DNA from 2 places in the Jeotgalibaca sp. MA1X17-3 genome. Region 1 is predicted to be linked to the other one. Evidence: predicted binding sites of a transcription regulator. Region 1 holds the regulator's gene; the other holds the start of a gene.
What was found. Region 1 encodes HrcA, which represses chaperone genes, less so after heat shock. Its sites were predicted from a motif close to TTAGCACTCNNNNNNNNNGAGTGCTAA; they were not measured.
Positions count from the first base shown of each region.

Region 2: groES (co-chaperone GroES) is a predicted target of HrcA. The motif match lies at 10,506-10,532, and genes of this name have one in related genera.

Region 1 covers NZ_CP090983.1:1,440,069-1,455,102, forward strand. Annotated here, with positions in the region: gene dnaK (molecular chaperone DnaK) at 218-2,041, opposite strand; gene grpE (nucleotide exchange factor GrpE) at 2,093-2,653, opposite strand; gene hrcA (heat-inducible transcriptional repressor HrcA) at 2,665-3,537, opposite strand; gene hemW (radical SAM family heme chaperone HemW) at 3,831-4,964, opposite strand; gene ribF (riboflavin biosynthesis protein RibF) at 4,961-5,938, opposite strand; gene truB (tRNA pseudouridine(55) synthase TruB) at 5,971-6,885, opposite strand; gene LZ578_RS07205 (DUF1294 domain-containing protein) at 7,023-7,304, opposite strand; gene pepT (peptidase T) at 7,301-8,545, opposite strand; gene LZ578_RS07215 (Nif3-like dinuclear metal center hexameric protein) at 8,608-9,744, opposite strand; gene LZ578_RS07220 (tRNA (adenine(22)-N(1))-methyltransferase TrmK) at 9,741-10,442, opposite strand; gene rpoD (RNA polymerase sigma factor RpoD) at 10,566-11,699, opposite strand; gene LZ578_RS07230 (hypothetical protein) at 11,726-12,127, opposite strand; gene dnaG (DNA primase) at 12,189-13,589, opposite strand; gene yihA (ribosome biogenesis GTP-binding protein YihA/YsxC) at 13,710-14,291, opposite strand; gene clpX (ATP-dependent Clp protease ATP-binding subunit ClpX) at 14,414-15,034, opposite strand, start outside.
Region 2 covers NZ_CP090983.1:2,255,475-2,270,508, forward strand. Annotated here, with positions in the region: gene LZ578_RS11205 (UDP-N-acetylmuramoyl-L-alanyl-D-glutamate--2,6-diaminopimelate ligase) at 1-216, opposite strand, end outside; gene LZ578_RS11210 (Mur ligase domain-containing protein) at 225-437, opposite strand; gene LZ578_RS11215 (YigZ family protein) at 623-1,294, shown strand; gene LZ578_RS11220 (glycosyltransferase family 4 protein) at 1,439-2,452, opposite strand; gene LZ578_RS11225 (LTA synthase family protein) at 2,506-3,582, opposite strand; gene LZ578_RS11230 (hypothetical protein) at 3,591-4,172, opposite strand; gene nadE (ammonia-dependent NAD(+) synthetase) at 4,421-5,257, opposite strand; gene LZ578_RS11240 (nicotinate phosphoribosyltransferase) at 5,294-6,766, opposite strand; gene LZ578_RS11245 (sugar transferase) at 6,958-8,352, opposite strand; partial or broken gene groL (chaperonin GroEL) at 8,528-10,146, opposite strand; gene groES (co-chaperone GroES) at 10,196-10,480, opposite strand; gene LZ578_RS11260 (CPBP family intramembrane glutamic endopeptidase) at 10,651-11,319, shown strand; gene LZ578_RS11265 (DUF4305 domain-containing protein) at 11,355-11,561, shown strand; gene LZ578_RS11270 (redox-sensing transcriptional repressor Rex) at 11,874-12,509, opposite strand; partial or broken gene LZ578_RS11275 (ABC-F family ATP-binding cassette domain-containing protein) at 12,858-14,816, shown strand; gene tsaD (tRNA (adenosine(37)-N6)-threonylcarbamoyltransferase complex transferase subunit TsaD) at 14,866-15,034, opposite strand, start outside.

The DNA of each region.
Region 1 (15,034 bases):
TTTGATTGCTATTTATCTGGATTATCTCAATTTATTTGTAAAAATAAAACTAATTTGAGGATTGCCAATCCATTTTTCTATAGCAACTCAAAAAGTCTCATCAATCTATTCAACCAAACACGTACAGCACCGAAATAGGGTCTGTACGTGTTTGGAAATATGTTGAATAGCTTGCTTTTCGTTATTGTAACAAGGAATGGTACAAGTTAAAAGCTTTTTACTCGTTATCCATTTCTTCAAAATCAGCGTCTACTACGTTATCTTCTTCAGAGCCTTCAGTAGCACCCTCTTCAGATTGTTGTTCTTGAGCTGCTTGCTCGTAAAGTTTTACAGTTAACTCTTGAACAATTTCGTTCAAAGCGTCACGTTTTGTTTTCATTTCTTCTAAGTCATTTGCTTCTACAGCTGCTTTTAGTTCATCACGAGCTTCTTCAGCTTTTGTAACTTCTTCTGCGTCTACTTTACCTTCTAGGTCTTTCAAAGTTTTATCCGTTTGGAAGATGATTTGGTCTACTTCATTACGTAGTTCTACTTCTTCTTTACGTTTTTTATCTGCTTCAGCATTTGCTTCTGCATCTTTCACCATGTTTTCAATCTCTTCGTCTGTTAAACCAGATGAAGATTTGATCGTGATTTTTTGTTCTTTCTTCGTTCCTAAATCTTTCGCACTTACATTTACAATTCCATTTTTATCAATATCAAAGGTTACTTCGATTTGTGGAATTCCACGAGGTGCTGCAGGGATATCAGTCAATTGGAATCTTCCCAATGTCTTGTTATCAGCTGCCATTGGTCGCTCTCCTTGAAGTACATGTACATCAACAGCAGGTTGATTATCAGCAGCCGTTGAGAATACTTGAGACTTGCTTGTTGGAATCGTTGTATTACGGTCAATTAATTTCGTGAATACTCCGCCCATTGTTTCAATTCCTAGGGATAATGGAGTTACATCTAATAGGACAATGTCTTTTACATCTCCACTGATAACACCAGCTTGGATTGCTGCACCCATTGCTACTACTTCATCAGGGTTTACTGATTTATTTGGTTCTTGTCCAGATTCACGACGTACAGCTTCTACTACTGCAGGAATACGTGTAGATCCACCAACTAAGATAACTTGGTCAATTTCAGATTTAGAAATTCCAGCATCTTTAATTGCTTTACGTACAGGGTCTTTTGTTCTTTCAACTAACTCTGAAGTCAACTCATCAAATTTAGCTCTTGTTAATGTCAACTCTAAGTGCATTGGTCCAGATTCTCCAGCAGTGATAAATGGTAAGCTAATTTGAGTAGAAGTTACACCTGATAAGTCTTTTTTAGCCTTTTCAGCTGCATCTTTCAAACGTTGTTTAGCCATTTTATCTTTAGAGAGGTCGATGCCGTTTTCTTTTTTGAATTCAGCTACCATATGAGCAATAATCTTGTCATCGAAGTCATCTCCACCAAGACTGTTGTCACCGGATGTACTCAAAACATCAAATACTCCGTCTCCCAATTCAAGAATAGAAACGTCAAAAGTTCCGCCACCTAAGTCAAATACCAAGATTTTTTCTTCGGTATCTGTTTTGTCTAAACCGTATGCTAATGCTGCTGCAGTTGGTTCGTTGACAATACGTTCTACTTCTAGTCCAGCAATTTTCCCAGCATCTTTTGTTGCTTGACGCTGAGCATCATTAAAGTAAGCAGGTACAGTGATAACTGCTTTTTCAACTTTTTCACCTAAGTATTCTTCTGCATATCCTTTTAGATATTGCAAAATCATTGCAGAAATTTCTTGAGGAGAGTAATCCTTACCTTCCATTTCAACTTTATAGCCTGCTTCTCCAACGTGACGTTTGATTGAGCTAACAGTGTGTGGGTTCGTAATTGCTTGACGTTTCGCAACTTCACCGACTTGAATTTCTCCATTTTTAAAGGAAACAACAGATGGTGTTGTACGATTTCCTTCTGGATTTGCAATTATTTTTGCTTCTCCACCTTCTAAAACTGCAACTGCAGAGTTTGTAGTTCCTAAGTCAATTCCGATTATTTTACTCATTTATATATACCCCTTTTAAGTTATTTTTTTATTTTTTTAAGTTTCTCATTCTTATTGTGCCACTATTACCATCGCAGGTCTAAGAATTCGATCGTTTAAAACATAACCCTTTTGCATGACCGCAACAACCGTATCTGGTTCTTGCCCTTCTTCTACAGGTTGTACTTGAATAGACATATGGAAGTTAGGGTCAAACGGTTCATTAATTGGGTTAATAACCTCAATTCCTTCATTTCCTAATGCACCATTCATAATATTATAGACAATTTCGACTCCTTTTTTCAAATTCATCGCTTTCTCATCATCTACCTCTATCTCTAGTGCTTTTTCTAAGCTGTCCATAACTGGTAACAACTCGGTTGCCAAACTTTGAGATCGATATTTAGCTGCATCTTGTCTTTCTTTTGTATTTCTTTTTTTGATATTCGCTAATTCTGCTTGCAAACGAAGGTAACGATCACTCGTAGCTTCCAGTTCGGCTTTTAATTCCTCTAATTCTGAAGAACCATTTTCATTAATCGTTGGTTCTTGATTTGTTTCATTTTCAAATCCCTCTACATCTTTATCAATGTTTTCCGGATTATTTTTATTATTATCTTGTTCCACAACCATTCCTCTTTTCCTTAATCTTGATAGAAATCATGCATACTATCGGAGAGTTCATTGCTTGTTAAACGCATAATATTGATGATTTTATGGTATGGCATATTCGTGGGACCTAACAAAGCAATCAGTCCCTTTCCATTTCTTCCAACATCATAAGTAGCAGTAATCATACTAAAGTTATTGAATAGTTCATTATTCATTTCTGTACCAATTCTGACGGTAAGGTCATCTTGGTTAGAAAGTAAAAGAGTGTGCAGATCCTTGGATTGATGGATCATACTATAAATACTTTTAATCTTTTCACTTTCATTTGTTTCTAAATAATTAAGAAGATTCATCCCACCGCCAACATAAATTCGTTCACTATCCATCTTAGAAATTACTTCTTTAAAGATACCAAACAAATCAATTTCAGAGTCGACGTATTTTTTAATAATAATAGGAATTTCATTCTGTAACTTATGATACACTTCAGATAATTTTACCCCTACTAACTCTTCATTAAAAATATTAACAATTTTTTCTAACTGTGAAGAATCAATATGATTTGCAAGTGTGAAGATTTTATTCTCCACGAATCCTTTATCTGTAACAAGGATCGCCATATATTGGCCTTTGGTAACCGGTACAATCCGGAAACCGGTTAATCGGCTATTTTTCGTTTCGGGTCCAATACTTAGTGCAGTATAATTCGTTAAGTATGACAACATTTCTGCAGATGTTTCAATGATTTCTTGAGCTTCCTTGTATGGCATTCGGATAGAAGACTGAATCTTTTGTTGAATATCTCGATAAGAATGATTCATTTTCTCTTCTTTTAATTGATCGACATAATATCGGTATCCTTTATTAGAAGGAATTCTTCCAGAAGAAGAATGTGTCTTTTCCAAAAACCAAGTTCCTCAATTCTCATCATATCGTTTCGAATGGTGGCAGGACTAACTGGGAGTTTTGATTCCCTTAATAAATTTTTTGACCCAATAGGTTCACCATACTCAATATAATGTTTAATGATTAGATTGAGCACAAGAAGCTGTCTTTCTGTTAACATAATTATTCACCTCACTTTAGCACTTAACCGAACTGAGTGCTAACCCATGAATAAATTTATCACGGCACAGAACATTTGTCAACAATATCCTACTATTTTTTAAATCTAATTTTTTCATTCACCATATTCCCACTAATCCAAGAGAAAACTACGGAAAACTTCATTTCCTAAAAAAGTACCTTGATGAGTCAACCGAATGTGATCGTCTTGTATTTCAATTAAATTTTCTTTTAACAACGTTTCTAAGACGTCTCCGTAGAGGTCCTCTATTTCCAGATTATACTTTTGCTTAAAATCCGACCGTTGAACGCCCTTCATCCTTCTCATCCCTAAAATCATTTCTTCTTCTATTTTTTCTCGTGTTGTAAGTGTATTACGATAAATGATCGGTGATTCTTTCTTTTTCAGAGGAGCTAGATAGTGTTGAATGGGTCCATGGTTAATGTAGCGACTTCCGTCAATGTACCCATGCGAGCCGGCACCGAATCCAAAATAAGAATCATTATTCCAATACGTTAGGTTATGTTGAGACTCAAATCCTGGCTTTGAATAATTAGAAATCTCATACTGTTTTCTACCGGCTGCTTCCATTGTTTGGATAGCTAACTCATACATATCTGCTTCTTCATCTTCAGAAGGAAGCGGTAATTTCCCTTGGCGCATTAAATTATAGAAGATCGTTTTATTCTCTAAAATAAGTGAATAAATAGAGTAATGAGGTAAATCTAGTTCCAATGCTTTTTTTAAGCTATCTTCAAAATCTGCGTACGTTTGATTAGGTAATCTAAAAATTAAATCAATACTTATATTTTCAAAACCGGCTTTATGAGCATCGTCTACACACTTGTAAACTTGTTCTGACGTGTGGATTCTTCCTATTTTTTTCAGAATATCATTGTTAAAAGATTGGACCCCCATACTAATCCGATTGACTCCATGCTCTCTCATCACTTTAAATTTTTCAAAAGATGCACTTTCCGGGTTTGCTTCTACTGTAAATTCTACACCTGAATCCATTGGATAGTAGGTTTGAATTCCCGTGAACAGTCGATCCAATTGTTTTTCGTTTAAAGTAGTAGGAGTCCCTCCACCAATGTAGAAGGTGGAGACCTCTTTTTCTGGATACTTTTCTTTCATAAGAGCCATCTCTTGAATCGTTGCATCGACGTATTCGTCTACAGGTTGTCCTTCCAAGAATACTTTGTTAAAGTCACAATAAAAACAAATATGATCGCAAAAAGGAATATGCAAATAGGCTGCCGTCATTCTTTCATCTCCCTATTTCCGTTGAGACTTTCTGGATTTTCTAGAAAATATTTTTCACTTTCTAGTTTATCCATATCCAATTGCTCTATTAAACCTTGAATACCAGAGAACTTAACCTCTCCTCTTAAATAATGATGCCAACGGACTTTAATTTTTTCACCATAAATCATTTTATTAAAATGAAATATATTTACTTCTATCGTTTTTTGACGATCTTTTTCAAAGGTAATGTTGTAACCAATCGAAGCCATCCCTTTATACCAAGTTCCTTGAATACATACGCTAACAACGTACACACCCGTTTTTGGCAATCGAATATGCTTTTCCACTCTAAGATTCGCTGTAGGGTAACCTAACGTCCGTCCGCGTGCATCTCCATGCATCACATATCCATCAAATTGGTAGATGTAGCCCAATTTACTATTGACATACTCCATATCCCCTTCATCCAATGCGGTACGAATATTAGTTGAACTAATTTTTGATCCATCCGAAACCCGTTCGGTTACTTCAATAATATCAAACCGATTTTTTGCATAGATGGGTAAAGTCTTCATATTTGCAATGTCTTTGGGTCCATAACTATAATCAAAACCTGCAACAGCAACTTCTGCATGTAAGTTTACAATATACTGATCGACAAATTCTTGTGGTTTCAGAGTACCGAAGTCATACGTAAATTCAATGACATAAAAATAATCAACACCTAAACTTTCCATCAACTCTATTTTTCGCTCTAATATCGACAAGTATTTCATTGAATCAATATCCAATTTTTTATATACGATACTAGGATGGTGGTTAAAAGTCATGACTGCTACTTTTAAATTTCTCTTTTCTGCTTCTGCTTTCGCTTTTGCAATGACTGCTTGATGCCCTAAATGAACCCCATCAAAATAACCTAAAGCCAATACGACAGAATCATCGGGAATTTGTTCTTTTTTGTAAGGGTGATGTATATTAATAACTTCCATTTTTTAGCTCTCTTTCATTACCATAATAGTCTCTAAGGTAAAAACATTTTTCTTGGTTTCTTAAAGCCAGGTTTAGTTGGATGTTCCTTATATAAAGCAACTAATTGTCCAGAATAATATAGCGCAAGTAGGGGAGTATCTTTATCATCCATAAATGCTTCCGATTCAATTACGGCCCCATTTTTAATTCGATCCCATAAAGGTTCTGTTAGATGGAAAGCAGGGTATTTTTCAAAAATCATATCGATTGGTTGTAAAATTTCATCCATTCGATTATTTTCTTTTATTTCCCGTACTTGATCCAAAGTAAAGCAGTCTTCTGTCGCAAATGGTCCACTGTGGGTCCTTGTTAACTGGGACATATGGGCTGGGAATCCTAATTTTTCACCTAAATCAACAGCAAGTGTACGGATATAAGTCCCCTTTCCGCACCTTACAGTAAACTTCCAAGAAACAGTCTGAGTAGAATCATCATAGTGTGGTTCAGAAATTCGTTGAAAATCGTAAATAGTAGCTTTTCGGACGGGTCTAACAACTTCTTCTCCACTACGAGCATATTCGTATAATTTTCTCCCATTCACTTTTACCGCCGAATACATTGGAGGAATTTGAGTGATTTCACCAAGAAAACTAGCCATCTGTTCATCAATTTCAGCGAGGGTCCATTTTCGATCAACTGGCTTTTGAGCAATTACTTCGCCGTGTGCATCTTCTGTTGTCGTTGAAAAACCTAAAGTGATTTCTCCTGTATAAGCCTTACCTAAATCGGTCATGAACTCTACTGCTTTTGTAGCCGTTCCAATGCAGATAGGTAAAACTCCATCTACTTCTGGATCTAGCGTTCCCGTGTGTCCAATTTTTTTAGTATGTAATATTTTTCTTAATTTAAAAACGCAGTCATGGCTGGTCATGCCTTTTTCTTTCCATAATGGTAATATTCCATCCATTGCATTTTCCTCCTCATTTGTTTCAAAAGTTTATTATACCATAATCATTCGTAGTAAAAGAATGAGAATCATCGTTGAAAGAGTTTAAAATAACCATAAAGAAACCTGCTTCCGATTTCCAACGAAAGCAGGTTATGTTAGCGATATAGAAAATAAAGGGTTATCCCCATTATTAGAGTTCCGATTAGAAAAAAGAAGTGAAAATAGGAATGCCTGGTTTTATGTCGAAAAAAGAACATACCAGCAAAACCGCCTACCCCTCCTCCGAATAATCCGAGGAGAAGCAAGGTCTTTTCTGAAATACGCCACTTTCTTTTTTGTGCTTTTTTCTTATCGATTCCCATCAAAGCAAATAGAAAGATGTTCAGTAAGAAAAAGATGATGATACTAAGACCTCTTAAATCAAGTAATTGGTTCATCGTGTTTCGTACGTATTACTTAAACGAACAATTTCTACGATCGTATCGGTAGCTTTTTCCATACTTTCTACTGCTATAAATTCATAACGTCCGTGGAAGTTTTCTCCACCAGCAAAAAGATTAGGTGTTGGAAGCCCCATGTAGGTAAGTTTCGATCCATCTGTTCCTCCACGAATTGGTTCAATGATTGGTTTGATATCTAAATTTTTCAATGCTTTTTCTGCCAGTTCAATTGGACGCATATCCTCTTGTAGAATTTCTCCCATGTTATAGTACTGGTCACTGATCGCTACACGTACACGATTGATTCCGTATTGTTGATTGATTGCATCTGCAACTGTTTGCATATTCGTTTTCTTGTCTTCAAAGGATTTGCGATCATGATCACGAATAATGTAAGTCATTTTGCTATCTTCAACGGTACCTTCTATTCCAAGAAGATGGTAGAATCCTTGTCTTTTATCTGTTTGTTCAGGTACTTCATTTGCTGGCAAACGTCGATCAAAGTCCATGGCGATTTTGATTGCATTAACCATCGTATCTTTAGCCGTTCCTGGATGAACATTTTTCCCTTGAATCGTTACAATCGCTTGAGCAGCATTAAAACTTTCAAATTGAAGTTCCCCAATAGGACCTCCATCCATTGTATAGGCAAAATCACAATCAAATCCTTCTACATCGAATAAATCAGCACCTTTACCGATTTCCTCATCAGGACCAAAAGCTACTTTTATTTCACCATGTTCAATAGTTGAGTCATTCATAATCGCCTCTACAGCAGACAAAATTTCAGCAATTCCTGCTTTATCATCTGCACCTAACAAGGTTGTGCCATCTGTGGTGATTAACGTTTTTCCAATATAGTTTTTTAAGTTAGGAAAATCTTCTGGTGACAGAACAATTCCTTGTTCTTGATGGAGGATAATTTCAGTCCCATCATAATTTTCATGTACCACTGGAACTACATGCTCTGATTCAAAATCCGCAGTATCCATGTGAGCAATAAAGCCAATGGATGGTAATTTTTTATCTGTATTCGCAGGAAGGGTTGCCGTCAAAAATCCATTTTCAGCATTGTAATGAATCGCAGACATTCCTATTTTTTCTAGTTCAGGTTGCAAAACTTCTTTTGCAAATGCTACTTGGGATTCTGTTGAAGGAACAGTCGTGCTTGCTTCATCAGAACGGGTATCAAATTTTACAAAGGTCATAAAACGATTTAATAGATGTTCATGGGTCATAGAAATACTTCCTTCCAGTCTATAAATTATATGGTTACATATTTTCGCACTTAGATTGTAGCTTACAATTCATGGTCAAACAAGAAAGGATTGGTGTCGACTTCTGATTCAAAGATTTCCATATCCCAATCAAATTGTTGTTTCCATTCCAATACTCGTTTACTTAGTTTGGGAATACAAATTTTTTCAATATGATGTCCAGGATCTAACACGGTCAAACCATCTGCTTGCATGTCATGAGCTGTATGGTAGTAAACATCTCCTGTAATATAAACATCTGCATTTTTTTGAATTGCTTTTTTATAATACTTCCCTGCATCTCCACCACAAATTGCAATTCGTTTTACTTTTTGATCTGGATTAGTAGTAACCACTCGCAAGCCTTTTACGTCAAACGCTTTTTTTGTTTTTTCAACAAAATCTTTCAGTGACATTTCTTCTTTCAAATTACCTACTCTTCCTAATCCGAAAGCTAACTCTTGATTTTTTTCAATCGAATACAGTTCATATACCGGTTCTTCGTAAGGATGACTTTGAAGAAGTGCTTCGATAATAGCTTGTGTATCTTTTTCTTCGAATATGACTTCTAATCTTACTTCAGCCACTTCTTCAGGAACTCCTACTGTTCCAATCGTTGGTTGAGCAGATTGAACAGGTGTAAATCGACCTACTCCATTTACTTGATAGGAACAATCGGAATAGTTCGCGGTAATATTTCCCGCTCCCGCCGCCGTCATTGCTTCTCGTACGAATTCTATATGTGTGTGAGGAACATAAACATTGATACGTTTTAAGGGGATTCTTCGAGTGATATCCATGATTTCAATCTCTTTCAAATCAAGCGCCTCTGCAAGCCAATCATTCATTCCATCTTGTGCATTGTCCAAATTGGTATGGGCTGCATACACGCGAATATCATGTTTGATGATATTCGCATACATTTTGTTTTGTTGGTTTGTTAGATCTAATCGTGCAATGGGACGATAGATAGGTGGATGATGTGCCAATATGAAATCAACATTGTTCTCAATAGCTTCTTCGACGACTTCAGGTCTAATGTCCAGAGTAATCATCATCTTCTTAATTGGGTATGACAAATCTCCGATATGTAATCCGATTGGATCATTTTCTTCTGCCAACCATAAGGGAACGTTTCGTTCAAACTGCTCTACAAATTCAAAACCGGAAATATAGTTCACAAAATCTCCTCCTTGATTTGTTGGATCCTTTTTTCCGTTTCTACTTTCTTATCAGAAACATCTCTTGTAGATTGTGCTAAACTATTCAGAATATACTGATATTTTTTAATTTCTGCTTGCCATTTCTTTTTAAATATTGGAGATTTCTCTTTTCTTAAAAACAGACCAAATAGAAAATCATTTTCCGTATAAGGTTCAAGATCAACGGAACATTCGGCCACTAAAATTTCATATATTTTTTCATTTTCTTCAATAATTTTTTCTTCAATAATTTTGTAACCATTTGTTAATAACCACATTCGTAGTTTGGGTTCTGAATTATTTGGTTGTAGAATAAGACGCTGAATTCCCTTTAAACGCTGCTCTTCTTTTCCAGCATCCAAAATTCTGGCAATTAAGTCTCCACCCATCCCACAAATCGTAATCGTATCGATATGATCTTCTGGTTCAACAACAGAGAGTCCATCTCCTAATCGAGCTTCAACTACTTCACAAACGTTTGATTGCTCAATTTGTTTCTTTGCTGCTGTAAATGGTCCTAGCACTACTTCTCCTGCGATAGCAGACGTAATCCATCCTTTTTGTGCGAGATAACAAGGTAAATATGCGTGATCGGAGCCAATATCTGCCAGACGTGCTCCTTTTTTTACAAAAGATGCCGCGGTTTCTAGGCGTTGAGATAGTTGAAATTCATTCAAGTAGTGCTCCCCCCTTTTCAATTTTACTTTCACTCCTAATCTTATCAGTTTCTTACAGAAAATTAAAGGCTTCTTCCCTAATAAAAAAAGCGACCAATAAAAATGGTCGCTTTCAGAATTATTTTATTCTAGAAAATCTTTGAGTTGTTTTGAACGGCTTGGGTGACGAAGTTTTCGCAATGCCTTTGCTTCAATTTGTCGAATTCGTTCTCTTGTTACACCGAAAACTTTTCCTACTTGTTCCAAAGTACGAACATTCCCATCATCAAGACCAAAACGTAAACGAAGAACATTCTCTTCACGATCCGTCAATGTATCCAATACTTCTTCCAATTGCTCTTTCAAGAGGGTTTGTGCAGTATGTTCTGCTGGACTTGTAACATCTTGATCTTCAATGAAATCACCTAGATGAGAATCATCTTCTTCTCCAATTGGAGTTTCAAGAGAAACAGGCTCTTGAGCAATTTTCAAGATTTCACGAACTTTTTCTGTAGGAAGGTCCATTTCAGCACCGATTTCTTCTGGTGTTGGTTCTCTTCCTAAATCTTGAAGTAATTGACGTTGAATTCGTACTAATTTATTGATCGTTTCAACCATATGTACGGGAATTCGTATGGTTCTAGCTTGGTCAGCTATCGCACGCGTAATCGCTTGACGAATCCACCACGTTGCATAAGTAGAGAATTTAAACCCTTTTTCATGGTCAAACTTTTCAACAGCTTTCATTAACCCCATGTTACCTTCTTGGATTAAATCTAGAAATTGCATCCCACGACCGACATAACGTTTCGCAATCGATACAACCAAACGCAAGTTAGCTTCTGCAAGTTCTTGCTTAGCTTCCATTTCACCTGCTTGAATACGAATTGCTATTTCTTTTTCTTCATTAGCTGTCAGTAATGATACCCGTCCAATTTCTTTCAGGTACATTCTTACGGGGTCATTTATTTTAACTCCTGCTGGAACAGTAACTTCTGCTACTTTTTTTGGTTTTTTCTGTTTTTCTTCAGGAACATCTTTTTCTTCTGTTTTCAGTTGGCGTTCTGTAGGACCGCCATCCGCATCGACAACGCTAATTCCATTGTCTTCCATTTTTTGAATTAACTTATCCATTGCATCCGCATCTAAGGCGAAAGGTGTTGCAACTTTATCAGTCAAATCATCATAGAAAATAGTCCCCAATAGTTTCTGCTCTTTGATCACCTTATTCGTTAACTGAATAAATGTTAACCCTTCTTCATTTCTTTTAATTGCCATAAAATAATTCCTCCATCCCATACGGATTATTTCTTCGTTACTTTGATCTTCTGCGAAAGGGTAACGATGTCCATGAGTAGTCGTTTGGCTTCCTCGTTTTGTTGGTTACGATTTGCTTCTCTCATTTCTTTCATCTTTTGTTGAAGCAAAACTTCTAAGCTAGCCTTTGAAGAAATAATGTGGACAAGATCAATAATTTCTTGCTCTGATACATCTGATTGTAGATTCAGCATTTCAATTTCAATAATATCTTTTATTAATTCAGTATTATGGATACGATCCAGGAAACGATCTATTTGGCCGACTTCTTTTAAATCATCATGAAACGATTCGTATAGTAAAAAGATTGTTTGATACTTCTCATCTTGAAAATGGAAATCTGGCTCAATATCTTGTAAGTAGTTCCAAGCTTCTTCATGATGGAACAATCGATATAATAACTGTTTTTGACTAATTTCTGATTGAGTAAGCTTTTTTTAGCAGGTACTGCTAACGTTGTTTGGCTACTAACCGAAGGCTTTTTTTACGTTCTTCTTGACGACTCTTCATATAATCTTGTTGATTATCTTGAAGTTGTTTTTTTAACGTTTCTGGATCCAAAGAAAATTCATCAGCTAATTCATTGATATACAATTCTCTTTCCACAAGTGATTCTACATTCACCAGTTTCTTTAAAATCTCATCCAAGTATCGAATTCGATTGTTTTCTGAATTTAAATCCAATTTTGTTTTTAAATAGCGTGATTGAAAATGGAAAATAGTTTCTCTGTGGTTTTTTAAAGCTTTCTGAAATGCTTCGGCCCCTTTTTCTTGGATATATTCATCCGGGTCCATCCCAGCTTGTAGAGGGAAAATAGTAATATCAAAGCGATTTCCAACCTGAAGCAAATCAATCGCTTTTTGAGTTGCTTCTAAACCAGCTCGATCACCATCATAAGCAATTACAACAGAATCAACCAACTTATTGAGAATTCGAATCTGTTCATCCGCTAATGCGGTACCCATAGAGGCTACACCATTTTTGATCCCAACATTCCATGCAGCAATGACATCCATATATCCCTCAAATAAAACAACCTCAGAACTTTTCCTCATTTCTGGTCGTGCTTTATCTAAGTTGAATAAAAAATCTCGTTTACTAAATAAAATAGTTTCCGGACTATTTAAATATTTTGCTTCGTGATAGTCTTTCTCACTATTTTCTTCCCCAGGCAGCAACCTCCCAGAAAAAGCAACAACTTTTCCCTTTTCATTTCGTAAAGGAAAGATAATTCTAGAAGAAAAACGATCCAAAAGTTCTGTTCCATTTTTCCAATCCGTAAAAATCCCCGTTTCTGTAAGGAGTTCATCTGGAAAATGATCTTTTTTCAAAATTTGATAGGTGGTTGTTTTATTAGAAGGAGAGAAGCCAATTTGGTATTCCACTAAAAGCTCTTCTGTAAATCCTCTGCCTTTTAGATAGTTGAGTGCTTTTTCACCTGTTACGGTGTTCATCAGTATTAGATGATAAAAAGCAGAAGTCTGTTCATGAATCTGGACCAATTTATCTTTTTTATTTTGCATCGGATTGGGGGCGTTTCTTCCATCTAATTGAAGGTCGATATCCATACCAGAAAGTTCAGCAGCTTTTTGAACCGACTCTAAAAAGCTAAATCCTTCGATTTCCATTAAAAATGTAAATAAATTACCACCTCTACCGCAACTAAAGCAATGAAAAATTTGTTTCTCATCGGTTACCGAAAAAGATGGAGTCTTCTCATCATGAAAAGGACAAAACCCAAAATGGTTTTTCCCTCTTTTTTTTAATTGCACATATTGGCTCACTACATCAACAATATTTGATTCATTGCGTATCTGATTAATCGTTTCTTCAGGAATCTTTGTTGCCAATGGTTTTTCACCTCTTTAAAGTGCCAAAATCCTTTAACATGCGTATAAAATTATAGCTATTAGTATAGCATGTTTTTTAAAAAAACAATCTGCCTATCTGTACTTCACATCTATTTTAATTTATAAATATTTCTTTACAATAGACCAAACTTTATCTTTACCTTCACCAGTTTCGGAAGAATAAATAACGATAGAGTCTGTTGTCTCTAAATTCAATGCCTTTTTTGTCTTCGAAAGATGTTGGTTCCATTTTCCACGTGGGATTTTATCCGCCTTTGTCGCAATAACAGTAAAAGGAAGGTCATAGTATTGAATAAAATTCTTCATCTGAATATCGTCCGGTGTTGGTTCGTGACGAAAGTCCACTACTAGAAATACGTGGCTAAGTGTCTCCCTTTGTACGAAGTAGGTTTCCAACATTTCTCCCCATTTTGCACGCTCTGTTTTAGAAACTTTTGCATATCCATATCCAGGGACGTCAACAAAATAAAATTCATTATTAATTAAATAGAAATTAAGGGTTTGTGTCTTCCCTGGCTTACTGGAAGTCCTTGCTAGAGCCTTTCGTTTAATGAGGTTATTGATAAAAGATGATTTCCCTACATTTGATCGTCCTGCTAAGGCAATTTCTGGAAATCCAGTCGTCGGATATTGAGACGGACTAACCGCACTCATGACAATTTCAGCTTCTTGAACATTCATGATTATAACACTTCCTCTTACTTGTTTTTAAAATGGATCAATCATCGTTATTTTGTAATAAAAAACCAATGTATGTTTGATAATCTCATACATTGGTCTCATTTAATAAAATCTTTAGCTAATCAGTCTTTGATCATCACCGTAGAGTAAAGGTTTCCTTCCCCTTCAATGATATCCTTCGTTAAGATTACTTTGGTAATCTCATCACGACTCGGGATATCATACATAATATCCAACATTACATTTTCAATAATGGAGCGTAGACCACGAGCACCTGTGTTTCTTTCAATAGCTTTTTTGGCAATTCCAATCAGTGCATCCTCTTCAAACTCTAATGTAACTCCATCTAATTCAAGAAGTTTTTGATATTGCTTTACAAGAGCGTTTTTAGGTTCTGTCAGAATACGAACCAAATCTTCTTCTGTTAGCTTCTCTAACGCTGCCATAATAGGTAGACGTCCAATAAACTCTGGAATTAAACCAAATTTCAATAAATCTTCAGGGATGATTTGTTGCATGATACTTTTATCGGTTTCTTCTTTTGCTTTTCCAGAACCAAATCCGATTACTTTATTACCTAAACGTTCTTTGACAATCGCTTCAATTCCATCGAACGCTCCTCCAACGATAAAGAGGATATTGGTTGTATCAAACTGAATGAACTCTTGTTGAGGATGTTTTCGTCCCCCTTGAGGTGGAACATTCGCAACAGTTCCTTCAAGCATTTTCAGTAACGCTTGTTG
Region 2 (15,034 bases), 820 kb from region 1:
ATCATCAATATGCATTTCAATCGTTCCTACTAATCCAGTCTTTTTATCAACTGCTTTACAAATTGCATCAATTAAATAGGTAACTGTTGTCTTTCCATTTGTTCCCGTGACACCAATGACTGTTAAGTCTTCACTAGGATGATTATAAAAAGAAGAGGCTAGAATTGCCATCATTTTACGAGTATCATTTACATATACAATCGGTGTATTTCCCAAATCGTCTGTTATTTTTTTTGAGCAACAATAACTGTAGCTCCTTTTTCAACAGCATCTTTTGCGTACAAATGCCCATCAAAGTCACTGCCTTCGATACAAAGAAAGACATCTCCAGTTTCTACTTCACGAGTATCTTGCGTTATTTTATTTATGCTAAGGTCTGGTAAAGTGCCCTTTATATTCTTTACTTTTATACTATTAAATAATTCTTTTGCTTCCACTTTTACACCTCATCTTAGTCTCTTTTGACTTATTTTAGGTTCCACCCATCATTATACAATAAATTTCAAAAAAAATGCACGGTTGCTATAGAATTCTCATAAAAGAACCCATTCATGTTTTTCTTTTCGAATGGATACTATGCTAGAATGATAGAAGAAGTAAAAAAGGAAAAGGAGAGGATTGGATGCTGGAATCTTACTTTACGATCGCTAAAGATGGACAAGAAGAAATTATAATAAGAGGATCTAGATTCATCTGTTCTCTAAAACGAGTGGAAAATGAAGAGGACGCTAAAGAGTTCATTAGTGAAATCAAAAAGGAGCATTGGAAAGCAAATCATAATTGTGTAGCTTATCTAATTGGAGATCAAGACGAAATCCAACGTGCCCACGATGATGGCGAGCCTTCTGGGACAGCTGGAGTTCCCATGTTAGAAGTTTTAAAAAAGAACCATCTCCATTACGTAGTTGCTATTGTAACCCGTTATTTTGGTGGAATCAAATTAGGTGCAGGAGGCCTTATCCGTGCTTATAGCAAGTCTGTTTCTACTGCTTTACGTGGAGTAGGAATCATCCGTTGCTCGTTACAAACCCCTGTTTCTAGTACGGTAGGATATTCTTCATCAGGTCTACTTGAAAACCATCTTCATCAAACGGAATATGAGTTGCTAGATACCCAATACACCGATACGGTTACCTTCACTACTAGTGTTCCCATTGATGAAGTGGAGTCCTTTCAAGATAAAGTGGTTGACTTGATGAGTGGGAATGTAACATTCCATTTAGAAGAAAATCAATATCGAGAACTCCCTATTACCATGGAAGAAAAAGATGAGTGGGATGATTTAGACGAATAAAAATGAGAAATGGTACGATACCATTTCTCATTTTTTATTGTATTCTTTTAGTCTTTTCCATCTGATTCTTCATCATCTTCTTTATAAAATAAGTGATAAAGAAAACGTCTAATAGGTGTATCTCCTCGGTCTAACAAATTAAAACTAACTACAAATAAAGTCATTCCAAAAATTAACCCCACCGTCAAAATAACTACCCCTAAAAAAAGAGGACAGTGGGTAAAGAAGAGCCGTCAACGAGAATATAATTCCCATTGCATAAATAACCAAAACCGTTTGTTTATGGCTAAAACCTATTCGTAATAAACGATGGTGCAGATGCCCCCAGTCCTTTTTGCTAATTGCTTTTTTATGTAATAAGCGTCGAATGATTGCTGCAATCGTATCTATAATCGGAACACCTAAAATTGCTACTGGAATTAATAAAGAAATAAAAGTAGCATGCTTTAGTCCATTGAAAGATAAAGCAGCAATCATAAAGCCTATAAAAAGTGAACCCGTATCGCCTAAAAATATTTTTGCTGGATAGAAATTATGTGGTAAGAATCCAATCAGACTTCCTACTAATAAAAAAATCATGATGACACTGCTAATATTTGCCGAGTTTGTAAAGAAATAGCTGACTAGCCCTATCGTTACTAAAGAGATAATCGATGTTCCTGTGGCAAGACCATCTAGCCCATCCATTAAATTAACAGCATTCGTAATGGCAGCAATCCAAAGCATCATTACTAGATAACTAAATTCATGAAAGTGAATGGTTCCAATCCAATCAATCGTTAAGCTGTCTACTCGAATGTTAGAAAAGAAATAGAGAACATTTGCTCCTAGTAGAATGCCACTCATTTTTTGCCATGGCTTCAGTTCATATCGGTCATCCACAATTCCCGTTATTAAAATAATAGCGGAACTAACAAGCACTGCATACACATCTGCAATTTGATTTCCCTTTGGAATGAAAAGAAAAAAGATCAACCAAAAAGCGATAAAAATACTAATTCCACCCATTGTTGGCAGGGGTTGCTTATGAAGTTTTTTAGTACTTGGAACATCTACCCATTGATATCGTAACGCGATTTTCCGATAGAAAAATGTCAGCAAATAGCTTAGTGCAATAACAGCTGCAAATGCAAACATAAACTCAATAAAAAAACTCATCGCTTCACCCCTTTCTTTCTAAAGCTGGGACTTTTGTCCTGCTCTCATCTGGGCTACTTCATATTCACATCAAAAAAACCTTTTTGAACACTATCTTTATCCCCGACTGTACGATCATACATAATCCAATCGTACTCTTCGAGAATATCTTGTGCTTCTTTATTTAATTCTTCTCTTGATTGAACATATTGCCCTTTTTCTTTTTCATAATACATTCCTTTTTCAAAAGCTGGAATTTCTTCTTTTAGTTCCAAAAGGAATGCTTCAAAAGGTGTTACTTTCGCATTGGTTAACGACAATACTTCATTAAAGAAATAAATTGGACTAATCTTTTCCAGATTTTCAGACCGAGAAGATTGATTACTAAAAATCAGAACAGGTGTATGGTGAAGCACTTCTTCTCCATTATTAAGAAGAGCGGATTCTCCAAACACATTAGGCCAATGGTCCCCCCAAAAAACGACTACAGTTGGTTCTTCTATTTTTTTTAGTTGCTGTGTGAAATCTTCCATTGCCTGATCGCTATAAACTAAGTCTTGTAAATATTGATTAGGTCCTTCTTTACTGAAACCAGTCTGTTCCATAGAAGGAGTGGTGGTATATTTACCATCGTACGGTGTGTGGCCTTGCATCGTAACGAGATGGACAAAGTCATACCCTTCTGTTTTTTCCATTCGATAAAGAACTTCTTGATAAGCAGATTCATCTGAAATATAAGGGTTATTTTCTATTTTATCAGTATATTTCATCGTATCATTATAATAGAAGTCATCAAATCCTAAGTTAGCATAGTTATCCCGTCGCTTATACATAGAGGTATCAAAGGGATGAATCGCGGTCGCCACATGGCCATCCTTTTTTAAACGCGATACCACAGATATAAAGTCTGATTCTTTTGGTAAAAACTGAGTGAACGGAGTGGTAATCGTAGGTGAAAAAGGTTCCATTGAAAGGCCTGTTAAAGCCTCGAATTCAATATTTGCTGTTCCGCCGCCATATCCTTGCGACAACATTTTCCCACTTTTACTTGTTTCTCCTAGCATCCTTGTAAAAGGAATCGGATCCCAATTTTTATTCATTTCCATAAGATCAAACGGATCAGAAAAACTCTCATTCATAATGTAAATCACATTGGCTTCTACTTGATCTTTTTCTCGGGATTGGTTGATTTCATCTGCTTTTTTTGGTACTTCTCTATCAAGACATCCATGCCTTCTTCGCTAAATCCTTCCGGCAGTTGCATGGGTGAAGATGAAAAGTTATATAAAAAGCCAGCTACAAATCCATTGTTATAGTAGTTCATCTGTTGACTGTACGGAATCCAATAAGCAGTGCGGTCATACGCCTTTTTTAAAATATTTCCTTCTGCTTGAAATTGAACAACATACCCCATTAATAAACTCATCAATAAAAATAGATTCGTTCGCCATTTCCAATTCAAGGGACTCAACGTTTTTTTCTTACGTTTAAATGCTAGAGCGAAAGCAAAAATACCAAAAGCTATACTAGAGAAAATTATAACAAGCATCAGAGGGGAAATCATATCCATTAAGAATGGTAAATCCGTTGCCATCCGAAAATCAGATGGATAAAACGGTTCTCCTCGTTGATTCATTTTCTCAAAAGTAATATACCCTACAATCATCGTCGCTACGAGGTAAATTGTATTTGTAACACGAATATTACCCGTGAGTGCCCACAACCAGATCGCCGGAATCATCAAGATACCCCAACTAATGAGAAACTTTTCGGTATGCCAATCCAATACAAAATTAGCGACCAGATTAAAATTCAGCTGATTTTGAAACCACTGTAAAAGCAATTGCGATATAAATACGACCAAAATTAAACGAAGGAGTTGCAGAAAAAAAACAGAAATTTTACAATTATTGAGGCGGGCTTTTTTTAATCTTTTAAAATAAGAATCCATTTTTTTCAGTACGATCTCCCCCGTTCTACATTACTTCTCTACTCATTTTCAGTTCGCCAGAAATCATCATACACGTTAATGGGTAAATGACGCTTATGTTTCGTACGCAAAAACCATCCTTCAATCGTTGTTGCATCTTTTTCGGAAACTTCTTTCCCTTCTAGATAATCATCAATCGATGCATAAGAAACCCCTAGAGCTTCTTCATCCGGAAGAGACGGACGGTTTTCTTCTAAATCGGCTGTAGGAACTTTATTATACAAGTGAGGTGGACAATTTAGCACTTCCAACATCGCTTTCCCTTGCCGTTTATTTAAGCGCCAAATTGGTATAATATCTGCTGCTCCATCACCATATTTTGTGAAAAAGCCAGTAACGGATTCACCTGCGTGGTCCGTTCCAATTACCACCCCTGCTTGTTCTCCAGCAATCGCATATTGAACAACCATTCGTTGACGCGCCTTGATATTCCCTTTATTAAAATCAGATATAGATAAATCCGTTTGCGTTAAAGCAGAAACTAATTCATCTGTAGCTGGTTTTATATTTACAAGAAGGGTTTTGTCTGGTTCGATAAATGCCAATGCATCCAGAACGTCAGATTTATCAGCTTGTTTTCCATATGGAAGTTCAACAGCGATGAATTGATACATCTTTTTTGTTTCTTGACGTAATTCAGTAATTGCCATCTGAGCTAACTTCCCTGTAAGGGTGGAGTCTTGTCCACCACTAATTCCTAGTACGAGTGTTTTCAAGAAAGGATGTGCCTTCATGTAATCCTTCATAAAATCAATACTCTTCCTAATTTCTTGTTGGGGATCAATAGTATCTTTCACTTTTAATTCTTCAATAATTTTCTTTTGTAAAGGCCGCACCGTCTATTCCTCCTTTAGATTTGTTTATTCTATGATTTAAAGAGGCTCACCATTTTTTCGAACTTCCTCTTTCAATCGTTTGATGGTTCTCATTTTATGATCATACGTCTCTTGTGACAAATCAACTGGATAATCTTCTGGATTCAAGATACGTTTATATTCATCCCACAAATCATGCAGTTGCTCGGTTGCGTAGGCTCTCACTTCTTCTAAAGAAGGTAATTCATAGACTCTTTTCCCCTCTACAATGATATCTTGTAGGATGGGACGCGCATCAAAATCAGTAATAGTTTTATTTATATACGTGTAAATAGGATGGAACATGAACAATTCTTTTTCTTTGTCCGGTTCCTCTTGCCATAGAGCAATATAATCTCCTTCAGATTTACCATCTCGCTTCCGAGTGATTCTCCATACTTGCTTGCGACCAGGAGTTGAAACTTTTTCTGCATTACTAGAAATCTTGAGAGTATCTACCATCTCTCCTTTATGATCTTCAATGCTAACTAGTTTGTAAACAGCTCCAAGAGCGGGCTGATCAAAGGCAGTGATCAGTTTAGTTCCCACACCCCACACGTCAATCTTTGCTCCTTGCATTTTCAAGTTTAAGATGGTCATTTCATCAAGATCATTCGACGCATAAATTTTAGCATTTGGGAAACCTGCTTCATCTAATTGCTGTCTTACTTTTTTAGAAAGATAAGCCATATCTCCACTGTCAATACGAACGCCAGCAAAGTTGATTTTATCTCCCATTTCTTTCGCTACACGGATTGCATTCGGTACACCTGAACGAAGAGTGTCATAGGTATCCACTAAGAACACGCAGTTTTTATGGCTACGTGCATAGGCACTAAATGCATCATAGTCATTACGATAAACTTGTACTAAAGAATGAGCATGGGTACCTGCAATGGGAATACCAAATAGTTTACCAGCGCGGGTATTAGAAGTAGCATCAAAACCACCTACATACGCAGAACGCGCTCCCCATAAAGCTGCATCCATTTCTTGTGCCCGACGAGACCCAAATTCCATCAAAATATCATCTTCTGCTACATATTTTAAGCGTGCCGCTTTCGTAGCAATCAACGTTTGGAAGTTCACAATATTTAAAAGTGCCGTTTCAATTAGTTGGCATTCTGCTAATGGCCCCTCTACTTGAACGATTGGCTCATTCGCAAATACCAAATCTCCTTCTAATGCAGAACGAATGGTTCCAGTAAAACGTAAGTTTTTTAGATACGTCAAAAATTCTTCTGGATACTCTTGGGAATCACGCAAGAAGTCAATATCACTTTCAGTGAATTGTAATTCTTCAACATATTTTACTAAACGTTCTAGACCAGCAAAAACAGCATACCCATTTTTAAATGGATAGTTACGGAAATACAATTCGAAAACAGATCTTTTTTCCGTTATTCCTTCATCCCAGTACGTTTTCATCATATTAATTTGGTAGAGGTCAGTATGTAGTGCGCGACCATCGTCTTTGTAGGTTTCTTCCAAGATAAGCACTCCTTCAATATCAGAATATTATTTTTTATTACAGGATTCATTTTCACTTATTATAACGTAAATCGTTTTATTTTTCCTTTTTTTCATTTAAGTCCTTATTTATATGAAAAGAAAGCGGAAGAAAAGGCGTTTAGATATAGGAAAAGGCTGGAACTTTTGTCCCAGCCTCTTCGTTGAACCATTTAATAAATGACTTTAATTCCTCGAGCAGCAATCTCAGATTCAGAATGAACGGTGTGTTCCATTTCATCTACCCCTTGCGAACTCACTTTATCAAATAAAATCTTCACGGTTTGAAGAAGGATTTTCATATCCAAAATCAACGAGTATTTTTTGATATAAATTAAGTCAAAATTCAATTTACTATTAAAATCAGAAGCATACTTTCCATAGACTTGTGCATAGCCCGTAATTCCTGCACGTACATTATGTCGTAAATAATAATGTGGGTTCATTTGTTTAAATTGATCCACAAAGTAAGGACGCTCCGGACGTGGCCCTACCATGGACATATCCCCTTTTAGCACATTAAATAGTTGAGGGAGTTCATCAATACGTAGTGCTCGCAAGTATTTACCGACTGGGGTTACTCGCATATCATTACTACTAGCAAGGACTGGACCCGATTCAGCTTCCGCCGTCACACCCATACTACGGAACTTGAGAATCTCAAATTCTCGTCCTTCTCTAGTAATTCGTATTTGACGATATAAAACCGGACCTTCTGAACTTCTTTTTACAAGAATAGCCGCAACCAACATAATCGGTGACGTTACTACGATTAGTAAAAGAGCTATTGCAATATCCAAAAGACGCTTGATTGCTCCATCTTCTTGTGGAATTCGGAATGCAGCCACTTCAATAATACTTTCGTCTTCGATGTTCATCATATTTGGATTAACCATCACTAAATTTTCAAAACTAGTATTTAAAAAGAATTTTTTATCTTCTTGCATGAGTAATCCATAAATACGTAGTTTTTCAGATTCTTCAATCTGACTTGCTAAGTAGACAATATCAATATCATGAAGATTTTCACGGACATTTTCGTAGTAATCAGATAGCACTACGTGAGTTACGAGATGACGAATGCTTTTAGTATTCGAAAAATTATCGACTGCCGCAAATACTTCTTTTTCCATTCCAACAATCATCACTCGTTTACTTCCACTTAAATGTTGGTAGGTTTTGAACACGATGGCTCTCCATGCAAACAGGATGATACACCCTACAAAAAAGTTAATGAGGATGACCGATCGAGGAAAGGTAAGCCATCTTCCCGCAAATGTAAGAGTCATAATAAATAATGAAATTACAAATTGACTAATAATCGTAATAAACAAAAAATCACTAATTGATTTATTGTATAAAATGTAGGTTCCAAAGAGAATATTCACAATGATAAATCCAATAGAGACATACAAAATACTACCTTGAAACGATTGAAAGTTGATATATGGGATATCAGAGCCAAATTTTAGTTTAAATGATAGAAATAATGATCCAATAAATAGCAGCAAGTCAATGATGGTAATCAAAACCCGGCGTGCTTTTGTCCATTCTTCTTTTTGATTCACGTTGTTTCCCTCCTTAAAGTCATAAAGACTTTATACATTTTACCACGAAACTTCAACCAAAGACAGACGAATGAAAGTGGAGCCTTTCCAAACGAAAAACTCCCCTATCAAATCAGAGTTTTTCTGCATTTGATAGGGGAGTTTCTTGAAGATTATTCTTTTTTTAATTCGATTCTTACATCATTCCGCCCATGCCTGGATCCATTGGAGGCATGTTTGATTCTAAAGTTGGATGATCTGCTACGACACCTTCTGTTGAAAGGATCATTCCAGCAACACTTGCGGCATTTTGTAGAGCAGAGCGAACTACTTTAGCAGGATCAACAATTCCCGCTTCGATCATGTTTACCCACTCATCTGTAGCTGCGTTATAGCCCATTCCATGTTCCATTACTTTCACTTGAGAAGCAATCACAGAACCTTCTTTTCCAGCGTTTTCTGCGATTTGACGAATTGGCTCTTCCAAAGCACGGGCAACAATACGTGCACCGGTTGCTTCATCGCCTGTCAATTCTAATTTCTCCACTAGATGTTGTACATTGATAAGTGCTGTACCCCCACCAGAGACAATTCCTTCTTCAACTGCTGCACGAGTTGCATTCAATGCATCTTCGATACGCAATTTACGTTCTTTTAGTTCTGTTTCAGTAGCTGCGCCGACTTTAATAACACCAACACCACCGGATAATTTTGCAAGACGTTCTTGTAATTTTTCACGATCAAAGTCAGATGTTGTATCTGCAGCTTGAGAACGAATCATCGCAACGCGTTGTGCAATGGTTTCTTTCTCGCCAGCTCCTTCAACAATAGTCGTATTGTCTTTTGTTACTACAACTTTGCTAGCATTTCCTAAGTGTTCTAAAGTGGCATCTTTTAATTCTAATCCTAAATCTTCTGCAATCACGGTACCGCCTGTCAATACTGCGATATCTTGAAGCATTTCTTTACGACGATCTCCAAATCCAGGAGCTTTTACAGCTGCTACATTGAAGGTTCCACGTAATTTGTTTAGAACCAATGTAGGTAGAGCTTCTCCATCGATATCATCCGCAATAATTAGTAGTGGACGACTTTGTTTTAAGATTTGTTCTAATAATGGTAGTACATCTTGAATATTAGAAATCTTACGATCGGTAATCAAAATGTATGGACTTTCTAAATCAGCTTCCATTTTATCATTATCTGTAACCATGTATTGGGAAAGGTATCCGCGATCAAATTGCATTCCTTCCACTACGTCTAGTTCTGTTTCAATTCCTTTAGATTCTTCAATGGTAATAACACCATCGTTGCCAACTTTTTCCATTGCTTCCGCAATCAATTTTCCAACTTCTTCAGAACCAGAAGAAACGGCTGCAACTTGTGATATCGATTCTTTAGAATCAACCGTTTGAGAAATCTCTGCTAATCCAGCAACCGCAGCTCTCGTAGCTAGTTCAATTCCACGACGAATTCAACTGGGTTTGCTCCTGCTGTAACGTTTTTCAAACCTTCACGAACAATCGCTTGAGTTAATACAGTAGCTGTTGTTGTTCCGTCACCAGCGATATCATTGGTTTTAGAAGCAACTTCTGATACTAACTGAGCACCCATATTTTCAAAATGATCTTCTAATTCAATTTCTTTAGCAATGGTAACGCCATCGTTCGTAATCAGTGGAGAACCGTATGCTTTTTCTAATACTACATTTCGGCCTTTTGGTCCTAAAGTAACTTTAACTGTATTTGCTAATATATCCACACCGCGAAGCAAAGCTGCACGTGCGTCTTCAGAAAATTTAATGTCTTTTGCCATTTTGTTTCTTCACCTCATCATTTTTTTGTTCAATGTTTTATTGATTTTCTTATTCTACAATTGCAACGATATCTGATTCTTTTATAACTAGATATTCTTTTCCATCAAATTTAATTTCAGTTCCGGCATATCTTTCAAATAAAACATGATCGCCTTCTTTAACAGTCATTTCAATCGTAGTTCCGGCATCGGTTACTAGACCGGTACCTGTCGCAATGATCGTACCTGTTTGTGATTTTTCTTTAGCTGATGATGGCAACACAATACCACCTACAGTTTTTTCTTCTTCTTTTTCTACTTCAATAATTACACGATTCGCTAATGGTTTTAACAAAAGTAATCCCTCCAATGCTTTTTTGTTAGCACTCTAATATCGTGAGTGCTAACCCATGTACCTATCTTAATCAATTCTTGTATAGATTGCAAGACAAAAGATTAACTTTTTTATCTATTATGTTATACTTTTCTGTAAGCTTATAAAATTTGAAATAGAAAGGTTATGAAATGAAGAAAAAATTATCTACAGCAAATATAATCATTCTAGTTTACTTAGCCATACAATTTTTACCGATTCCGCTCATGGTATTCATACCTGCAGAAGATCGAATTAAAATGAGCCTAACCATTAGTTTAGTAACGGCATTAATTGGATCAATTATCATGATTATCTTAAACATGAAAAAGAAATGGACTCCGGTAAATAGTATTACTCAAGGAAAGTCATCCTCTTATGGAAAAATCATCCTTTGGGGAGTGTTAGGTTTTATTGGTGCCATTATTCTTCAAGTCATTGCTGCTTCCATTGAAACGGCTATATTTGGAGTCACACCCGGGTCTCAAAATACAGATCTCCTATTAGATCTAACCAATACTTATCCTCTTTATATTTTTGGGTTAACTCTCTTTGCACCAATTATGGAGGAATTTGTTTTCCGAAAAGCAATTGTCACTCAATTAGTTGACCACATTGGTTTCATCGGAGCTGCAGTCGTAAGTAGTTTGTTATTTGCCCTTGCCCATATGGATGGCCACATGTTAATCTATGGAACATTAGGTTTATGGTTCAGTTATCTGTATCGAAAAACAAATAACATTTTGACTCCTATGTTAGCACATGGAATCATGAACGCTTTTGCTTCCCTTCCAGTCTTTTTTCCAGAACTCTTTTTGTAGTACCTTAAAAAAACTCTCCATCAGAAAGGAATCATATGACTTTAAAAGATTTATTAATTCAAATCACAGTGAAATTTGTCCTTGCGGCTTTATTCTTTTATTTTGCAGTTGACGGTGTTATAAAATTTGGATGGGGATTTGTCTCTATCTTAAGTGTTATTTTTGCTACAAATAATATTGTCCAAGGAATTCGAATGTTAAGTACCTATTTTAAAATCAAAAAAAATATTGATAAAAAATAGTTTTAAAAACTCTTCTAATGTAGAAGGACCTGGGATAAGCATTCCTAGATTCTTCTATTTTTTTGAATCACTTAAACAGTGATATCCTTATGAAAAGAAAATAAACACTTACCATTTCCTAGAGCTCCAAAAGGTGCTTCTGTCCTTTCACTTTATGCATCTGTCTTATTAAAGATTAGAATTATTCAAGAACATTGCCAAGGGAGCACTATTTAAGACACTATCAATCTCAAAAAAACTAATTTTTAAATTATTTCATAAAAAAAGACCTGTAAAATTCTTCTAGAGAATTTCACAGGTCTTTTTTAGGTATTAATGAACATCATTATCTAAGAAATAAATAAGTGTTTGTAGCTCATTGGTTAAGTCTACATTTTGAACACGAATGTGATCGGGAACAGAAAGTCGGATTGGAGTAAAGTTCATGATTCCTTTCACTCCTGCTTCGATTAACGTATTTGCAGCATCTTGGGCAACCGATTGCGGTACTGTTAGAATAGCTACATCAATTTGTTGAATACGAAGTTGGTTCATCATTTCACTCAAAGGATAAACCGGAACACCCGTAACAATTTTTCCAACAATATCATCTCTTACATCAAACGCACAACTGATTCGTACGTTATTATTCAAATGAAAGTTATAGTTTAATAGCGCATGTCCTAGATTTCCTACACCAATAAGTGCAACGTTAGTCAGTCGATCTTGATTCAAGGTTTTACTAAAGAAGTCCAGTAGGTACTCCACTTCATATCCGTACCCTCTTTTTCCAAGTGCTCCAAAATAAGAGAAATCACGTCGGATTGTAGCACTATCTACTTTAACAGCCTCACTAAGTTCTGTTGAAGAAATTCTTGTTTTTCCAGCATCATGAAGGTAACGAAGGTAACGGTGATAAATAGGTAAACGTCTTGCTGTTGCTTTAGGTATATCATGTGGGTTTGACATTTTTATTTTCTCTCTTTCTTATAGGGATTCCCTATATTTATCTATAGAATCTCATATAATCATTATTTTTATTTACTGTATTAGTATAACATTTGTTTGTGAAATATCCAGTATGTTGCTTCATTTTAAGCTGATTTGTGAAAAAAAAGCACAAGGAAGACCACAATTCTTGTATTAACGAAGAAATTAGTGATGCTTTCACATTAAAAAGTTGTGAACATGCCATTATTCTGAATCACTAACTCTATCAGTGCGACATAGGATATGCTAAAATGAGAGAGCCTGCTATAAACGTTATTAGTTATATTCAGAATAAACAAACTATCTTAAGAGAAAGAGGATACCAACATGATATTATTACAGGGGCAGAACCTAGCCCGCCACTTCGGTCCCACCGTTTTATTCGATAACATCCATATTACCATCCAAGATCACGAACGTATTGCGTTGGTAGGTAGAAATGGTGCTGGTAAATCTACCTTATTAAAAATTTTAGCTGGGATTGAACCTACTGATGCTGGAGTCGTTTCTAAAGGAAGAAATGTTTCCATTGGGTATCTTGATCAACACAGTGCAGTCGATTCGAATAAAACAATTTGGGAAGAAATGCTGACTATTTTTGAGCCCGTTATACGGCTAACAAAAGAAGCAGAACAAGCGGCTATTGCATTAACAGATGAAGCCTTATTAAAAGATGAAGCTGACTATCAAAAAGCATTAGAGCGCTATGACTTTCTTCAACAAGAATTACAAAAGAAAAATGCTTACGGATATGAATCAGAAATCCGTTCCGTCCTCCATGGATTCCAGTTCTATGATGAGGACCACGATCGTCCTATTGAACAACTATCTGGTGGCTAAAAAACTAGGCTGGCATTAGCTAAAATCCTTTTGGAAAAAAATGATTTACTTATTCTGGATGAGCCTACAAACCATTTAGATATCGAAACACTAGCATGGTTGGAAAATTATCTATTAGGATATCACGGAACTCTACTAATCGTATCTCATGACCGTTATTTTTTAGATAAGCTAGCAACTGGAGTCTATGAAATTAGTCGTAGCAGCATCCAACAATATAAGGGGAATTACTCCTATTATTTAAAGGAAAAAGCAGCTCGATTCGAACAAGAATTAAAGCAATATGAAAAACAGCAAGGAGAAATCGCTAAATTAGAAGATTACGTTGCACGAAATCTCGCTCGAGCTTCTACAACAAAAATGGCCCAAAGTCGTCGAAAACGATTAGAAAAAATGGATCGGATGGATCGGCCTAAAGGGGATGAACGTTCAGCACGCTTTTCTTTTGATATTGAAAAAGAAAGTGGAAATGTCGTACTGACTTTAGAGAATGGGTCCATTGGCTATGAAGAGACCGTGCTCTCTTCTCCCATTCAATTAGATATTCGAAAACACCAAGCAATCGCAATTGTTGGTCCCAATGGAATTGGAAAGTCTACTCTTTTGAAATCTCTCATAGATGTTATTCCAATGATAGATGGACATATCCATTTTGGGACCAACGTTGAAATTGGATATTACGATCAAGAATTAAAAAATCTATCCAATCATAAAACCGTTCTAGCGGAAATATGGGACCAACACCCAACGATGAACGAAAAAGACGTTCGAAGTATTTTAGGTAGTTTTCTTTTCACAGGAAGTGATGTTGAAAAAACGATTCCTTTTCTAAGTGGTGGCGAAAAAGCACGACTTTCTTTATGTAAACTAGCACTAGAGAAAAATAACTTTTTGATGCTAGATGAACCTACCAACCATTTGGATATTGATAGTAAAGAGGTCTTGGAAAATGCTCTCATTGATTTTGATGGAACGTTAGTTTTTGTTTCACATGACCGGTACTTTATCAATCGAATCGCAACTACCGTCGTCGAACTTTCTGAAGAAGGCAGTACATTGTACATGGGGGACTATGATTATTATCTTCAGAAAAAAGAAGAAGAGGCTGAATTAGCACGTTTAAAAGCAAGTGAAGAGAATGGAAAGTCAATAGTATCCAAGGAAATTGTATCTTCAACTACAGAAACTAAAAATGATTACTTGGAAAGTAAAGAAAAAGCAAAAATCGAACGAAAATTAAAACGTTCGATTGAAGAGGTGGAATCTACTTTAGAAATAATTGAAGAAAACATACACTCTCTCGAAAAAGAGCTTACGAAGCCAGAAATATTTGGAGATCATGAAAAAGTCCAAGAGTATCACGGAAAATTAATGGAAACTCAAAAACAACAAGATAGTCTTATGTCAGAATGGGAATCCTTACATTTAGAATTAGAAGACTTATAAAAAGAAGGGGATACAATCGGCTTTCCGATTGTATCCCCTTCTTTTTTTACTATTCTAACATTAAACCTGGTCGAGCATTTAAACTTAATGATGAAAATTCATCTTTCTTAAATTCAATATATGCTGCTGCACCAATCATTGCTGCATTGTCTCCACATAATTTCAAAGGAGGAATCAATAATTCAACATCCGGTAATTCATTTCGTACAGCTTCTGTC